4 regions of the Roseitalea sp. genome follow, and region 2 is predicted to be linked to each of the others. Evidence: predicted binding sites of a transcription regulator. Region 2 holds the regulator's gene; each other region holds the start of a gene.
What was found. The regulator PhoB, encoded in region 2, activates phosphate uptake and scavenging genes when phosphate is short. The targets are predictions, from matches to a motif close to TGTCATNNANCTGTCAT.

Region 1 (4,193 bases), on a different contig from region 2:
CGCCTTAACGGCGGCCGCAACCACTTGCTAACCGTGCGCGCGTACCCTTGCGGCATTCCAATTGGGTGCCACTTGGCGGAGGCGGTTCGCTATGGGTGACGACAAGGCGGCCAAATCGCAGTTCCTTGCGATCGTCAGCCACGAGATCAGGACCCCGCTCAACGGCATTGTCGGCATGGGCAAGCTCCTGGCCGACACGCCCTTGACGGCGGAGCAGCGCAACTATGTCGAGGCGATCACCGCCTCGTCGGAAGCGTTGATGCTGTTGGTCGACGATCTTCTGGAATTCGGCCGCAGCGGTGCCGACACCAGCGCTCCGGCCTACGCGCCGACGGATCCGCGCGCGCTGACCAGCGGCGTGATCGAGCTGCTCGCCGGCCGCGCCCACGAAAAGGGTCTCGATCTGAGCTACCGGATCGCGCCGGGCGTTCCGCAGACCTTGCGCGCCGACGCCAAGGGCCTGCGGCAGGTGCTGTTCAACATCGTCTCCAACGCGATCAAGTTCACCGCCCAGGGCGGCATCCGGATCGAGGTCGGCCACGCGCCGTCGGCCGACGGCGGCCGCGCGCACGACCTGACGGTCACGGTGACCGACACCGGTCCGGGCATTCCGGCGGACAAGCGGGCGATGATCTTCGAGCCGTTCGAGCAGGTCGACATGAGCCTGGCGCGCCGGCACGAGGGCGCGGGCCTGGGCCTTGCCATCGTCAAGCGGCTGCTCGACCGGCTGGACGGTGCGATCGCCTGCACAGCCGGTCCCGATGGCGGCACCCGCTTCGACATCCGCCTGCCCGCCGGCATCGATCCCGCGCTCGGCACCGACCCCGAGCCCCATGCGCTGACCGGCCATAATTTCTGCCTTTACGTGAAGCCCGGATCGGAGGCGGGCATGCTGGCCGCGCAGATCGAAGCGCATGGCGGAACGCAGGCCGCAGCGAGCGATGGGGCGGCGGCCGTGGCGCAGGCGAGGGACGCGCCGGACACGACCGTTCTCGTCGACAGCCGGCTTGAACGGGATCTCGCAGGCGCGCTCGGGCTGGCCGATCGGATCGCCGGCGCCGGCGGCCGCGCCGTCATCCTGATCGAGCCGCAGGAGCGCGGCACGCTGGGCGCGCAGTTCAAGGCGGCCGGCCACGCCTTCCTCACCCGCCCGGTGCGCGGGACGAGCCTGTTGCGCGTCCTCAAGCGCGCCGTCGACGGCGAGGTGGCCGACGGGCGCGCGGCGCCCGGGCCGCGCACGCCGCCGGGCGCGCGGCCCGCCGGCCATGTGCTGCTGGCCGAGGACAATCCGGTCAATGCGCTGCTCGCCGCCAAGATCATCGAGCGCGCGGGCCACCGGGTGAGCGTCGTCGAGGACGGACGGGCCGCTTTCGAGAAGATGACCGCGCCCGACGCGCGCTACGACCTGGTGCTGATGGACGTGCATATGCCCGTGCTCGACGGCGCCGAGGCGATCCGCCTTTTCCGCACCCATGAGGACGCCCATGGCGGCGACGCGCGGCTGCCGATCGTCGCGCTGACCGCCGACGAGGACACCGAACTGTCGCGGGCGATGATCGCCGTCGGCGCGCAGGCCGTGGTCCACAAACCGCTGACCGTCGAGCATCTGGACCGGTTCCTGGGAAGCGGGGGCGAGGCGGCGGCCTGAGGGGACATCGGGCCACGCCGCGACCGGTCGCGTGCGCGCCGGTTTTCTGTCATATGTGCGTCACAGCGCGGCCATAATCGCGCATCGAGCGAGCGATTCGAGGCATTTGCGATGACCTTGGCAGGTTTTGGCGGAGATCGGGCCGTCCGGCGCGACGCACCGGCGCCCGAGGGCCTTCTGGGCGAGATCGGGCCGCTGCAAACCCGCCTTGTGCGCAGCGAGGAGGAAATCCACGCCGCGCAGCGCCTGCGCTACCGCGTCTTCACCGAGGAATTCGGCGCGCGGATCGGCGCCGGCGGCCTCGATGAGGATGCGCACGATGCGATCTGCGACCATCTGGTCGTTCTGGACACCCGCATCGACGATGGCGAGGCCGGCCGGATCGTCGGCACCTACCGCCTGCTTCCGCAGCGCCGGCTGGGCGCACAGAACCGCTTTTATTCGGATACGGGCTACCGGATCGACGCGCTGGTCGCGCGCCATCCGGGCCGGACGTTCCTTGAGCTTGGCCGGTCGTGCGTGCTGCCCGACTATCGTTCCAAGCGCACCATCGAACTGCTCTGGCAGGGCATCTGGTCGTATTGCCGGCGGAACGGCATCGACGTGATGTTCGGGTGCGCCTCGTTCGCCGGCAACGCGCCGGCAGCCCATGCCGAGGCGCTCGCCTTCCTGCACCATCATGGGCGCGCGCGGGGCGCCTGGTCGGTTGCAGCGCGTGCCGAGGTGCGGGTCGCCATGGACATGATGCCGGCCGAGGCGATCGACCTGAAGGCGGCGATGGCCGCCCTGCCGCCGCTGATCAAGGGCTATCTGCGCCTGGGCGCCCGGTTCGGGGACGGGGCGGTGATCGACGATGCGTTCGGCTCGGTCGACGTTCTGGTCGTGCTGCCCGTCGAGCGGATCAGCCCCCGCTACCTGACCCATTACGGGGCGGATGCGGGCCGTTTCGCGGCCTGACCGGCCGCCGGCACGGCATGCGGTCCCGGCGGACTTGTCGGGGAAAAGCCGTTCCATTCCCTGTCGACGATGCCGGTAAACGCGCATAAGCAAGGCGCGGCGGCAATGGCGAAGGACCGATGACCGAACGAACGGCTGACAGGCAAGGCATGGCGGAGGAGCAAGCGGGCGCGCCGGAGGCGACCGGTGGCGCGGTCACGCCCATGATGGCGCAATATATGGAGATCAAGGCGCTCAATGGGGGCTATCTGCTCTTTTACCGCATGGGCGACTTCTACGAGCTGTTCTTCGAGGACGCCGAGACCGCCGCGCGCGCGCTCGGCATCACGCTGACCAGACGCGGCCGGCATCAGGGCAGGGACATTCCGATGTGCGGCGTGCCGGTCCACGCCGCCGACGACTATCTGCAAAAACTGATCGCGCTCGGCCATCGCGTCGCCGTGTGCGAGCAGCTCGAAGACCCCGCCCAAGCCAAAAAGCGCGGCTCGAAGGCCGTGGTGCGGCGCGACGTGACAAGGCTCGTCACGCCCGCCACGATCACCGAGGACAAGCTGCTGGAGCCGGGCGAGAACGCCTATCTGCTCGCGCTCGCCCGCATCCGCGCCTCCGGGCAGATGGCCTATGCCTTCATCGATATCTCGACGGGCGAGTTCCGGCTCGGCGAGACGGCGCCCACGCGCCTCATGCCGGACCTTATGCGCATCGGCCCGCGCGAGATCATCGTGCCCGAGCCGCTGTTTCACGATCCGGACCTGCGCCCGGTGTTCGATCAGTTCGGCCGCGCGGTCAGCCCGCATCCGAGCCCCCTGTTCGACAGCGCCACCGCGCCGGAGAGGCTGACCCGCTATTTCGGCGTTTCCACGCTCGACGGTTTCGGCACATATTCCCGCGCCGAACTGGCCGCGGCGGCCGGGGCGCTTTCCTATGTGGAGAAGACGCAGGTCTCCGAACGGCCCTCGCTTCAGCGCCCGCAGCGCGAATCGTCAGCCGATACGCTCTTCATCGATCCGGCGACGCGCGCCAATCTCGAACTGGAGCGCACCCTGTCCGGCCAGCGCGAGGGCAGCCTGCTCAGGGCCATCGACCGCACCGTGACCGGGCCGGGCGCGCGGCTGCTCGCCGCCCGGCTGCGCGCGCCGCTGACCGACCCCGCCGCGATCGGGGCGCGGCTGGACTCGGTCGCCCTGTTCGTCGCCGAAGACCGCCTTGCCGACCGGTTGCGCCAGGAACTGCGGGCGCTGCCCGACATGGCCCGCGCCCTGTCGCGCCTGTCGCTCAACCGGGGCGGGCCGCGCGACCTGCTGGCCCTGCGCGAGGGCATGGGCGTCACCATGCGCGTGCGGGACCGTGTCGCGGCCCTGGACCTGCCCGTCGAACTGACCGGTGCACGAAGCGCGCTTGCCGGCCTTCCCGCCGACGCGGGCGCAGCGCTCGACGCCGCGCTGGCCGACGAGGCGCCGCTGATGGCGCGCGACGGCGGCTTCATATGCGCCGGCCATCACCGCGAACTGGACGAAATGCGGGCGCTGCGCGACGAATCGCGGCGCGTCATCGCCTCGCTCCAGGCCGACTATGCCGCCCGGACCGG
Region 2 (4,193 bases):
CTCGATCAGGATGGCGGCCGTCTCGTCGGTGACGGCCGCCTTGAGAGCATCCATGTCGCCGAGCGGTACCTGGTCGAAACCGGGCGCCTTGGGGCCGAACCCTTCCAGATATTTGGCCTGCCCGCCGGCGGCGATCGTGGCGATCGTCCGGCCATGGAAGGCGCCCTCGAAGGTGACGATGCCGACGCGCTCGGGCTGCCCGCCGGCATGGAAGTGGCGGCGCGCGGTCTTGATCGCGCACTCGATCGCCTCGGCCCCCGAATTGGTGAAGAAGACCCGGTCGGCGAAGGTTGCCGCGCACAGCCTTTCGGCCAGACGCGTCTGGCCCGGAATCTCATAGAGGTTCGATGTGTGCCACAGCTTGCCGGCCTGCGCGGTCAGCGCCGCGACCAGATGCGGATGGGCGTGGCCGAGCGCGTTGACGGCGATGCCGCTGCCGAAATCGAGATAGGCCTGGCCGGCGGTGTCGTAGAGCCAGGCGCCTTCGCCGCGGTCGACGGCAAGGGCGGCGCGCTTGTAGGTGTCGAACAGGGGCGTCCGCATCGTCATGGCCCGTTCCCTTTAGTCCCGCGCCGGCGCATCGGCGTTGCGCCAAACGAAAACGCCGCCCAGGGTGAGCGGCCCTTTCTCCATAGTGGCGGCGGCGCCATTCGTCAATTGCGCGGTAATCAGCCGTCGCGAGCCGCTTCCACGGGAAGGATTGTCGTGCTTGGGGCCAAATTGGGGATAAAGACAAAAATCGATTCAGCGCCACGGCGCGACTCTTGAAGAGCCCTCGGCCGGTATTGTAGCTTCCATCCAGCGGAGCTAGACGCCCCCGCAGAACATCGTTCCCTGGTCGCGCGTAAATGAGCCGGTCCTTACCATTGAGACCGAGCAAAAGGTTCGGATTCTGCGCATGGAAACGGAGACCATCGTGAGCTGGACTGACGAACGCGTTGACTTGCTTAAGAAATTTTGGGCGGACGGTCTGAGCGCGAGCCAGATTGCCGCCAAGCTGGGCGGCGTGAGCCGCAACGCGGTGATCGGCAAGGTGCATCGGCTGAAGCTTTCGGGACGGGCCAAGAGCACCAAAGGCGGCGCGCCCAAGGTCAAGCGGAGCGCGCCCGCGCGCCGCGGCGGCATCGCCCATGGCGGCGCTTCGCGCGTCAGCGCCTATGGGGCGGCGACGGCGCGCCCCGCCCCGGTCGCCTCGGGCGGCATGGCGGCGACCGCCCTCAAGCAGAGCCCGGACGCGCAGGCGCTCGTCGTGCCGGATTTGCGTCCGGTCGAAGATGTCGTCGTGCCGATCGCCAAGCGCTTGCCGCTGACGGAGTTGAACGAGCGGACCTGCAAATGGCCCTATGGCGATCCGCTGACGGACGAGTTCCATTTCTGCGGCCATTCGACCGAGGAGAAGTCGCCCTATTGCAGATATCACGGCAAGCTTGCCTTCCAGCAGAACGACCGCAAGAGGCAGCGCTGACGCTGCCGAGGTTTCCTCCCCAAGAACAGTGCGTAACAGCCTGGCCGCGGCATCCTCGTCGCGGCCTTTTGTTCATGGGGACAGAACTTCTATCTCTTTGACTTGTCGCGTTTTCGAAGCGCGAAACCGAACACGCTTTCGCTGAGCCCCCACAGGCGTTCCCGGCTCAAGCTCCCTCCAGCGCGTAGCCGGCGCCTCGAACCGTGCGTATGGGGTCGCGCAGCCGGCCATAATTGATCGACTTGCGCAGGCGACCGATATGGACGTCCACGGTCCGGTCGTCGACATAGATGTTTTCGCCCCAAACGCCGTCGAGCAACTGTCCGCGCGAGAAGACGCGGCCCGGCGCCTGAAGAAAGAATTCGAGCAGCCGGAATTCTGTCGGGCCGAGCTTGATCTCGCGCCCGTTGCGATAGACGCGATGGGTTTCGCGGTCCAGTTCGATATCCCCGACCTTGAGCAGGGAGGCGACGATCTCGGGGCGCGCGCGCCGCAGCATCGCCTTGACGCGGGCCAGCAGTTCAGGCGTCGAGAAGGGCTTGACGACATAGTCGTCGGCCCCCGTCGAAAGGCCGCGAATGCGCTCGCTCTCCTCGCCGCGGGCGGTCAGCATGATGATCGGCAGGCGCTGCGTCTCGGTGCGCGCGCGCAACCGGCGGCACAGTTCGATCCCGCTCAGCCCGGGCAGCATCCAGTCGAGGATCAACAGATCCGGCGGCGTTTCCTGAAGGGCGATCTCGGCATCGTCGCCGCGCAGGACCGTTTCGACCTTGTATCCTTCGGATTCCAGATTGTAGCGCAGGAGGACGCTCAGCGCTTCCTCGTCCTCGGCCACCATGATCCTTGGTGTCGCACCCATGGCTTTCGCCTTCCGTCCGTCCGGCCCGGCAGCCCCGGTCACCGATCCTCGTTCGCCTCGACGCTGACGCGGTGGCTCTTGTCTTCCTTGGGCCGGTAGGGCGGCATCTTCTCGCCCTCGACCATGTAGTAGACCGCCTCGGCGATATTCGTGGCGTGGTCGCCGATGCGCTCGATGTTCTTGGCGCAGAACAGAAGGTGCGTACAGGTTGTGATGTTGCGCGGATCCTCCATCATGTAGGTCAGGAGTTCGCGGAACAGCGATGTGTACATCGCATCGATTTCGTCGTCGCGGTCGCGGATCATCGCCAGCTTGTCCGTCGAGCGCGTGCCGTAGGCGTCGAGCACCTCCTTGAGCTGCGCCAGCGCCAGCTCGCACAGATGGTCGATGCCCCGCGCGAGCCGCACGCCATGGGCGCCCTCATTGATCGCATCGACCCGCTTGGCGATGTTCTTGGCCAGATCGCCGATGCGTTCGAGGTCGGTGGAGATGCGGATGGCGGCGAACACCTCGCGCAGATCGCTGGCGACCGGCTGGCGCTGGGCGATCACCAGGACCGACTTGTCGTCGATCATGCGCAGGCCCTCGTCGAGCACGAGGTCGTCGGTGACCACGCGCCGGGCCAGATGCAGGTCGTTTTCGACCAGCGCGCGCACCGACTGTTCGAGCATACGCTCGGCATGGCCGCCCATCTCGGCGATCTTGTGCGCCAGGAAGCTCATGTCTTCCTCGAACGCGGTCACGGTATGCTGCGACATCGATCCTGCTCCACGCGCCTGGTTGCCCGCCGATCGTTCGTCCATGTCATCCAAAACGCCCGGTGATGTAGTCCTGCGTGCGCTTTTCGGACGGGTTGGTGAACATGGTCTCGGTGTCGTCGACCTCGACCAGTTCGCCCAGATGGAACATGGCCGTGCGCTGCGAGACGCGGGCGGCCTGCTGCATGGAATGGGTGACGATCGCGATCGTGTAGTTCTGGCGCAGCTCGTCGATCAGTTCCTCGACGATGGCCGTCGCGATCGGATCGAGCGCCGAGCAGGGCTCGTCCATCAGGATCACCTCGGGCGACACGGCGATCGCGCGGGCGATGCACAGGCGCTGCTGCTGGCCGCCCGACAGGCCGGTGCCCGGCTCCTGGAGCCTGTCCTTGACCTCTTCCCAAAGGCCCGCGCCGCGCAGGCTCTGTTCGACCACGGTGTCGAGCTCGGCCTTGTTCTTGGCCAGCCCGTGAATGCGCGGACCGTAGGCGACGTTCTCGTAGATCGACTTGGGGAACGGGTTCGGCTTCTGGAAGACCATGCCCACGCGCGCGCGCAGCTCGACCACATCGACGCCCGGATCGTAGATGTCGTCATTGTCGAGCGTGATCCGGCCGGTCACCCGGCAACCCTCGATCGTGTCGTTCATTCGGTTCAGGCAGCGCAGATAGGTCGACTTGCCGCAACCGGAGGGCCCGATCAGCGCGGTCACCTGGCGCTCGCGGATTTCGAGGCTGACATCGATGATGGCCTGCTTTTCGCCGTAGAAGACGTCGACGCCCCTGCCGTTCATCTTGACCGGGAACTCGTTGGGGCCGGTCAGGGCCGCCTGGTCCGCAAAACCCTGTTCGATATCGACTTTCATATCGGTCGTCCTCATGTTCGTTACCACCGGCGCTCGAAACGGCGGCGCAGGATGATCGCCGTGATGTTCATGACCGCCAGGAACGCAAGCAGGATGAGGATCGCGCCGGAGGTGCGCTCGACGAAGGCGCGCTCGGCCTGGCCGGACCACATGTAGATCTGGACGGGCAGGGCCGTCGCCGGGTCGAAGGGCGTGCTCGGATAGTCGGCGACGAAGGCGACCATGCCGATCAGCAGCAGTGGCGCG
Region 3 (4,193 bases), on a different contig from region 2:
ATCGATCACCTTCAGGACATCGTCCGGGCCGATGATCGAGGCGGTGACCTGCACGCCGCCGGTGCCCCAGCCATAGGGCATCGGCATCTCTCGCGAGGCGAACGGCACCTGATAGCCGGGAATGGCGATCGCCTTGAGGATCGCGCGGCGGATCATCCGCTTGGTCTGCTCGTCCAGATAGGCGAAATTGTAGGCGGCGAGATCGGTCATGGCGTGAAGCCTTTTGACGGTTTTCCCTGCCCATACCCCCCTCTGTCGGCTTCTCTGTCGGCTTCGCCGGCGCCTCCCCCACAAGGGGAAAGAGATGGAGCCGGATTCGGCCGAATGCGCCCACTCTCCCCCCTTGTGGGGGAGATGTCCCGCAGGGGCAAAGGGGGATGTTGGATGTCGCGTGTCATTCGGCGGCCTCCTTGATGTCCGCGCCGCCACGTCCGGCATCGTGCTCGGCGCGCATCGTGCGCACCAGTTCCAGTTCGGCCTGGAAGTCGACGTAATGCGGCAGCTTGAGATGCTCGACGAAACCGGACGCCTGCACATTGTCGCAATGGGAGATCACGAACTCCTCGTCCTGCGCGGGCGCGAGAACATCCTCGCCCAACTCGCGCGCCCGCAGCGCCCGGTCGGTGAGGGCCATGGCCATCGCCTTGCGCTCGCACTGGCCGAAGACGAGCCCGTAGCCGCGCGTGAACTGGGGCGGCGCCTTGGCCGAGCCCTTGAACTGGTTGACCATCTGGCATTCGGTGACCTGGATGCGGCCGATCGTGACCGCAAAGCCCAGTTCGGGAACCGTGAAGTCGACCTCCACCTCGCCGATGCGGATCTCGCCGGCGAACGGATGGCTGCGGCCGAAGCCCCGCTGGGTCGAATAGGCCAGTGCGAGCAGGAAGCCCTCGTCGCCGCGCGACAGGACCTGAAGCCGCGTGTCGCGCTCCATCGGGAATTCGAGCGGGGTGCGGGTGATGTCGCCGGGCGCCTCGCCCGTGGCGTCGCCATCGCCCTCGATCAACCCGTCCCGCGCCAGGATGTCGGAGACGCGCATGGCGCGGGCCGCTCCGCCCGCGCGCGCGGGCGCGGCGGGGACCGGCGCGTCGCCGGCCAGGTCCGGGTCGAGCAGCCGATGGGTGTAGTCGAAGGTCGGCCCCAGCATCTGGCCGCCGGGCAGGTCCTTGTAGGTGGCCGATATGCGCCGCTCGATGCGCATGGCGCCGGTATCGATGGCCTCCGAATAGCCGAAGCGGGGCAGCGTGGTGCGATAGGCGCGCACCAGGAAGATGGCCTCGATCAGGTCGCCGCGCGCCTGCTTGACGGCGAGCGCGGCCAGATCGCGGTCGAACAGGGCGCCCTCGCCCATCACCCGGTCGACGGCCAGCGCCAGTTGCCCCGCGATCTGCTCCAGCGTCAGCGCGGGCACCGACCGGTCGCCGCGGCGCCGGTCGGCCATAAGGCGGTGGGCGTTGCCGATGGCCTTCTCGCCACCCTTGACCGCGACATACATGTTCAGTCTCCCTTCGCGACGATGCGCGTCGTGCGCGGCAGCGCGGCGACCGCGCCCGGGCCGGCGAGCACCAGATCGATGCCGCGCGGAAACAGCGCGTTGTTGGTCGCCCACAGGTCCGCGAAACGCTGAGGCAGGCCGGTGGGCGCGATGGTGGCGCTGTCCTCGATCCCGGGGCCCTTCAACGTCAGCGCCGGGCCGGCGGTCAGGCTGCCGGCCTGGACGATCAGGGTCGCCGACCGGTCGGGATAGTCCTGCGTGCCATGGGCGAAGCGGTCGAGGGAAGCGAGCGCGCCGGCATCGGCGATCAGCGCGAAGGCCGCCCCGCCCGCATCGGCGGTCACCGGCGCGCCGGTGTGGAAGGCCAGCCATCGCCCCACCGCGGCCTCGGCCGACAGCGGCGCGTCGAGCCAGACGGGCGTATCGGCATCGCACAGCGTCAGGGCGAGCGCGGCGGCGGCGGGCGCGAGCGGTTCGGGCGCCCGGGCCGACGCGGCGACGGGCTGGACCGTGCCGGGCCGCGCCATCGCCTCCATAAGCGCGCGAAAGACCGCCTGCGCGTCGAAAACGGGCGAGGCGAACGCGCCCGCGAACTCGGCCCCCGCCATCATACCGGTCGGCATCAATCGTCACCCCGCACCATCGTGAAGAAGTCGACGCGCGTGGCCGCGGTCTCCTCGGCGCGGCGGCCGTCGCGCGCGGCGATCGCCCGTTCCAGCGGCGCGATGACCTGCTCGTCGATGCGGGCCGCCATCGCCTCGTCCTGGGCCAGCGCGTCGATCACGGCGGCCAGCTTGACCTTTTTCGTGTCGCGGCCCAGCGCAACGGCATGGCCGATCGTGCCGTCGGCGAGCCGCACGGTCGCCCGCGTCGCCGTCGCCTCGCCGAAATTGAACGGCGCGCCGCCCCCGCCCATGCGGCCGCGCAGCGCGATCAGCCCGACCTCCGGTCCGCGCACCAGCGCGCATTCGGGATCGATGCCCAGCGCGGCCCAGCGCTCGGCCAGCAGAACACCCTCGCCCTGCGCGAGAACGGACAGCCGGCGCCGACGCGCCGCGTCCGGACGATGGTCGTGCCGGGGTTCCATGAGACACTCCAAATTCGTCTATTGCTATAGACAATTAGATAAGTTAGTCTTTGCTAGCCCGGAGCTGTGACAGGGTTATGACAGGCCAATGAAAAAGCGGCATCGAGCATGATGGTCGAGCCAGGTGCCATCGAGCGACGATCCGGCGTTGCGATATGGCGGCAGATCGCCGATGCGATCCGGGTCGGCCTGTCCGGCCCGCTCGTCGACACCGACGGCAAGCTGCCGCCGGAAAAGGAACTGGCCGCCCGCTTCGGTGTCAACCGGCACACGGTGCGCGCGGCGATCCGGGCGCTGGCCCATGAAGGGGCGGTGGTCAGCCACCAGGGGCGCGGCACCTTCGTTCGCCACAGGCCGAGGCTGACCTATCCGATCGGCGCGCGGACGCGCTTTTCCGAGGGGCTTGCGGGTCAGGCGGCCGCGCGGCGCATGGACGTGCTGTCGCATGACGTCGAGCCGGCCGGGGGCGCGATCGCGCGCGCGCTGGGCATGACGGCGGGAGCGCCGGCGGTGCGCATTGAAAGCCTCGGCCGCGCCGACGGTGCGCCGGTCTCGCGCGCCACCATCTGGTTCGAGGCGGCGCGCTTTTCCGGCATCGGCCCGGTTCTCGCCGAGACCGGGTCGGTGACCCGGGCGCTCGCCCGGTTCGGCGTCGACGATTATGTGCGCACGCTGACGCGCATCGAGGCACGGCACGGCTCGGCGGCCGACCTGGACGATCTGCGCCTGTCGGCGGGCGCCATCGTGCTCGTGGCCGAGGCGGTCAATGCGGACATGGCCGGCCGGCCGATCCAATATGCCGTCACGCGCTTTGCCGCCGACCGGGTGAGCCTGGAAGTGACGGCGGTCCCTTAGAGCGCATCTGGTTTAGGGCGCCGAAGGCGCGCGCGCCTACCTGCCGATCATCCAGTCGGTGAGCCGGCGCATGCCCCGCCCGCCCGGACGCGCGATCATGTCGCGCAATATCGGCCATTGCGGCAGGACGAGCACCGAGCGCTGATGGGTGAACTCCTCGAAGCCGCGCCGGCCGTGATAGGCGCCCTGGCCCGACTTGCCGACGCCGCCGAACGGCAGGTGCTCGACCGCCAGATGGACGATCGTGCCGTTGATCACCGCGCCGCCGGACATGGTGCGCGCGACCAGCCTTTCGGCGGCGCGGGCATCACGGCCGAAGGCGTAAAGCGCCAGGGGATGATCGCGCGCGGCGATGAAGCGCACGGCATCGTCGACGGTCTCATACTCGATCACCGGCAGGATCGGCCCGAAGATCTCCTCGGTCATCAGCGCGCTGTCCGCGGGGGCGCCGATCACGACCGTCGGCGGCACCTTGCGGGCATCGCCGTCACGGTCGGGCGCCCCGGCCGTCAGGATCGCGGCGCCGGCCTTGCGCGCCTCTTCGAGCAGCCCCGTCAGCCGTTCATGATGGCCTTGGGAAATGATCGACGTGTAGCCGGGATCGGCGAAAGGACGCGGATAGGACCGGCGCGCCTGGGCGATGACCGCATCGGCGAACGCGCGCGCCCTGCCCCGCGGCACGAGCAGGTAGTCCGGCGCCACGCATGTCTGCCCGCCGCTGTAGAACTTGCCGAAGGCGACCAGCGGCGCATGGCG
Region 4 (4,193 bases), on a different contig from region 2:
ATGGCGAGCGTCTGGTCGGCCAGCCCGCCAAGCGTCAGGCCGTCACCAACCCCGAGAACACCCTGTTCGCGGTCAAGCGCCTGATCGGTCGCCGCTATGAGGACCCGACCGTCGAAAAGGACAAGTCGATGGTCCCCTACAGGATCGTCGAGGGCAAGAACGGCGATGCCTGGGTCGAGGCGGGCGGCGACAAGCGCTCCCCGGCCGAGATCTCGGCCATGGTCCTTCAGAAGATGAAGGAAACCGCCGAGGCCTATCTCGGCGAGAAGGTCGAAAAGGCCGTCATCACCGTGCCGGCCTATTTCAACGACGCGCAGCGCCAGGCCACAAAGGACGCCGGCAAGATCTCCGGCCTTGAGGTGCTTCGCATCATCAACGAGCCGACCGCGGCCGCGCTCGCCTACGGCCTTGAGAAGAAGGAAGGCAAGACGATCGCCGTCTACGATCTGGGCGGCGGCACGTTCGACGTCTCGATCCTGGAGATCGGCGACGGCGTGTTCGAGGTCAAGTCGACCAATGGGGACACGTTCCTGGGCGGCGAGGATTTCGACATGCGCCTGGTCGATTATCTCGCCGATGAGTTCAGGAAGGACCAGGGCATCGATCTGAAGGGCGACAAGCTGGCCTTGCAACGCCTCAAGGAGGCGGCCGAAAAGGCCAAGATCGAATTGTCCTCCTCGGCGCAGACCGAGATCAACCTGCCCTTCATCACCGCGGACAGCACCGGTCCCAAACACCTGACGATGAAGCTGACCCGCGCCAAGTTCGAAAGCCTGGTCGACCATCTGGTCAAGCGCACCGTCAAGCCGATGGAAGCCGCGCTCAAGGATGCCGGCATCAAGGCCGGCGAGGTGGACGAGGTGGTCCTGGTCGGCGGCATGACGCGCATGCCCAAGGTGCAGGACACGGTGAAGACCTTCTTCGGCAAGGAGCCGCACAAGGGCGTCAACCCCGACGAGGTGGTCGCCATGGGCGCCGCCATCCAGGCCGGCGTGCTTCAGGGCGACGTCAAGGACGTGCTGCTTCTCGACGTCACCCCGCTGTCGCTGGGCATCGAGACGCTGGGCGGCGTCTTCACCCGCCTGATCGACCGCAACACGACCATCCCGACCAAGAAGGGGCAGGTCTTCTCGACCGCCGAGGACAACCAGTCGGCCGTCACCATCCGCGTCGCCCAGGGCGAGCGCGAAATGGCCTCCGACAACAAGCTGCTCGGTCAGTTCGATCTGGTCGGCATTCCGCCCGCCCCGCGCGGCATCCCGCAGATCGAGGTGACCTTCGACATCGACGCCAACGGCATCGTCAACGTCAAGGCGCAGGACAAGGGCACCGGCAAGGAGCATGAGATCCGCATCCAGGCTTCGGGCGGCCTGTCGGACGACGAGATCGAGGCCATGGTCAAGGATGCCGAGGCGAACGCGGAGGCCGACAAGGCCCGCCGCGAGGCGGTCGAGGCCAGGAACCAGGCCGAATCGCTGATCGATTCGACCGAAAAGTCGCTCTCCGAGCACGGCGACAAGATCGGCGAGGAAGACAGGACCGCCATCGAGGCGGCCATCGCAGCGCTCAGGGAAGAAGCCGCCGCCGAAACGCCGAACGCCGAGGCGATCACCGCCAAGACGCAGGCGCTCGCCGAAGCCTCCATGAAGCTCGGCCAGGCAATCTACGAGGCGACCCAGGCCGACGAGCAGGCCACCGCCGAGGCGGACGCCCAGGCCGATGCCGCCCGCGACGATGTCGTCGACGCCGACTTCGAGGAGATCGACGACGACGAGGACCGCAAGAAGGCGTCGTAAGCGGCCGACCGGATCAGGCGCGAAAAGGGCCGAACCGGGCGTCAGGTTCGGCCCTTTTTTCTTTTGCGATTGTGCCGGCTCGCACTCCACCTTCAATGGGCGCGCGCCACGGCCGACCCCCGGCCTTCGCGCCCCTTCAAGGGGCTGGCTTGCCCGTGAACCGGCCCGGAGCTACCCGTAGACCGGCTCGGAGCCGTCGGTCGGCCTGAACTTCAGCGCCACGCCGTTGATGCAGTGGCGCAGGCCCGTCGGCTGCGGGCCGTCATTGAACACGTGGCCCAGATGGCCGCCGCAGCGCGCGCAATGCTCCTCGGTGCGCGGGATCCAGAGCCTGTAGTCGGCCTTGTAGGCGACCTTGCCCTCGATCTCCTGCCAGAAGCTCGGCCAGCCGGTGCCGCTGTCATATTTGGTCTCGGACAGGAACAGCTCCTGGTCGCACCCGACGCAATGGAAGACGCCGGCGCGCTTTTCCTCGTTGAGCGGGCTCGTGAACGGACGCTCTGTCGCCTCCTCGCGCAGGACGGCGAACTGCATCGGCGTCAGTTGAGCGCGCCACTCCGCCTCGGTCCTGACGATTTCGAAGGTCGTCCCGGTGCTCGCGGCGGCAGGCGTCGCGCCCCGGTGGCGGGCGAGCGAAGCTGCGGCAGCGCCGCCGATGCCAAGGCCCAGCAGCGATCGTTTCGTCAGCATGCGATGCCTCCTCTGGTCGCACCTATCATAGCGCCGCGCCGCGCCGCTTTCATCTCACTTGGGTCAACGATTTCGTGAGCGGCCGGCACGCGGCGTGCACGCAGACAATGTGCCTTGTGACTTTCGACCCCATCCAGTTTGGAATTCTTCCAGCCTGTCATGTGCCTGTTACGCAATGACACCAAGGTCCGCCTCGAAGCCGTCCATGACGCCGTTCCGGCACAACGGGCGCTTCCAATCCACCAAAACCCGGAGGTAACCATGGACCGCGACGACATGATCAATGATCCCTCGTACGGCAACCGCGCCGAAGCGTTCGAGGCGTTCGATGACATCCCGACCAATCCGCATCTCGGCAACACCATCGGCGACGTCATCGCCCGTCGCTACGGCCGCCGCGACATGCTCAAGGGCGCCCTTGGCGTCACCGCGACGACGGCCCTGTTCGGCGCGACGGCCTTGACGGCGCCGGGCAGCGCCCGCGCCGCCGACAGCCGCTACAATTTCGAGGAGATCCGGTGGGGCGTGGACGAAACGCACCATGTGGCCGAGGGTTACGACGCCGACATCCTGCTGCGCTGGGGCGATCCGCTGTTTGCCGATGCGCCCGCGTTCGACCCGATGAACCAGAGCGCCCAGGCGCAGAAGAAGCAGTTCGGCTACAACAACGACTATGTGGGCTACGTGCCGCTCGAAGAAGGCCGCGGCCTTTTGTGCGTGAACCACGAATACACCAACGAGGAGGTCATGTTTCCGGGTCTCGGCCGCCAGGACCGCGCCGACTTCGTCGGCATGACCGCCGAACTGGTCGACATCGAGATGGCGGCCCATGGCGGCACCATCGTGGAGATCGTCAGGGGCGAGGACGGAAAGTGGTCCTATATCCGCGACAGCCGATACAACCGCCGCCTGACCGCCAGCGACACGCCGATGGAAATCCGCGGACCGGCCGCCGGCCATGACCGGATGAAGACCTCCGCCGACCCGACCGGCACGCGCGTGATCGGCACCATCAACAATTGCGCCGGTGGCCTGACGCCCTGGGGCACCTATCTGCTCGCCGAGGAGAACTTCCACGGCTACTTCTGGTCGGACACGCTCGATGCCGACGGCCGGCCGGACGTTTCCGCCCAGGCCCAGGCCGATTCGATGAAGCGCTACGGCGTTCCCGGCCGGTGGTATGCTTGGGGCAGGTTCCAGGACCGCTTCAACATCGACAAGGAGCCCAACGAGTCCAACAGGCACGGCTGGATCGTCGAAGTCGATCCGACCGACCCGAGCGCCGTTCCGGTCAAGCACACCGGCGTCGGCCGCTTTCGCCACGAAGGCGCCGAAACCGTCGTGACCGCCGACAACCGCGTGGTGCTCTATTCGGGCGACGACAACCGGTTCGACTATATCTACAAATACGTCTCGGCCGGCACGGTCTCCGATGATCGCGAGGCGAATCTGCGTCTTCTGGACGAGGGCACGCTCTATGTGGCCAGGTTCGACGATGATGGCACCATGGCGTGGATGCCCCTGGTCCACGGCGAGGGCCCGCTGACCGCCCAGAACGGCTTTGAGAGCCAGGCCGACGTGGTGATCGATGCGCGCCTTGCCGCCGATCTTCTGGGCGCCACGCCGATGGACCGTCCCGAGGACGTCGAGCCGCGCGGCGACGGTGTCGTGTTCGCCATGCTGACCAACAACACCCGCCGCACCGCC

Region 1: olsB (l-ornithine N(alpha)-acyltransferase) is a predicted target of PhoB. The motif match lies at 1,696-1,712, and genes of this name have one in related genera.
Region 3: phnF (phosphonate metabolism transcriptional regulator PhnF) is a predicted target of PhoB. The motif match lies at 2,649-2,665, and genes of this name have one in related genera.
Region 4: AC5E6L_RS02900 (PhoX family protein) is a predicted target of PhoB. The motif match lies at 2,642-2,658, and genes of this name have one in related genera.

What each region holds. Positions count from the first base shown of each region.
Region 1 covers NZ_CFIFWG010000018.1:17,645-21,837, reverse strand. Annotated here, with positions in the region: gene AC5E6L_RS03115 (ATP-binding protein) at 92-1,648, shown strand; gene olsB (l-ornithine N(alpha)-acyltransferase) at 1,760-2,605, shown strand; gene mutS (DNA mismatch repair protein MutS) at 2,725-4,193, shown strand, end outside.
Region 2 covers NZ_CFIFWG010000051.1:5,870-10,062, forward strand. Annotated here, with positions in the region: gene AC5E6L_RS06715 (aspartate aminotransferase family protein) at 1-549, opposite strand, end outside; gene AC5E6L_RS06720 (GcrA family cell cycle regulator) at 917-1,465, shown strand; gene phoB (phosphate regulon transcriptional regulator PhoB) at 1,632-2,324, opposite strand; gene phoU (phosphate signaling complex protein PhoU) at 2,363-3,082, opposite strand; partial or broken gene pstB (phosphate ABC transporter ATP-binding protein PstB) at 3,129-3,878, opposite strand; gene pstA (phosphate ABC transporter permease PstA) at 3,968-4,193, opposite strand, start outside.
Region 3 covers NZ_CFIFWG010000016.1:15,120-19,312, forward strand. Annotated here, with positions in the region: gene AC5E6L_RS02865 (alpha-D-ribose 1-methylphosphonate 5-phosphate C-P-lyase PhnJ) at 1-210, opposite strand, end outside; gene AC5E6L_RS02870 (carbon-phosphorus lyase complex subunit) at 395-1,495, opposite strand; gene phnH (phosphonate C-P lyase system protein PhnH) at 1,498-2,118, opposite strand; gene phnG (phosphonate C-P lyase system protein PhnG) at 2,118-2,582, opposite strand; gene phnF (phosphonate metabolism transcriptional regulator PhnF) at 2,694-3,437, shown strand; gene AC5E6L_RS02890 (aldehyde dehydrogenase family protein) at 3,474-4,193, opposite strand, start outside.
Region 4 covers NZ_CFIFWG010000016.1:21,652-25,844, reverse strand. Annotated here, with positions in the region: gene dnaK (molecular chaperone DnaK) at 1-1,796, shown strand, start outside; gene msrB (peptide-methionine (R)-S-oxide reductase MsrB) at 1,968-2,486, opposite strand; gene AC5E6L_RS02900 (PhoX family protein) at 2,748-4,193, shown strand, end outside.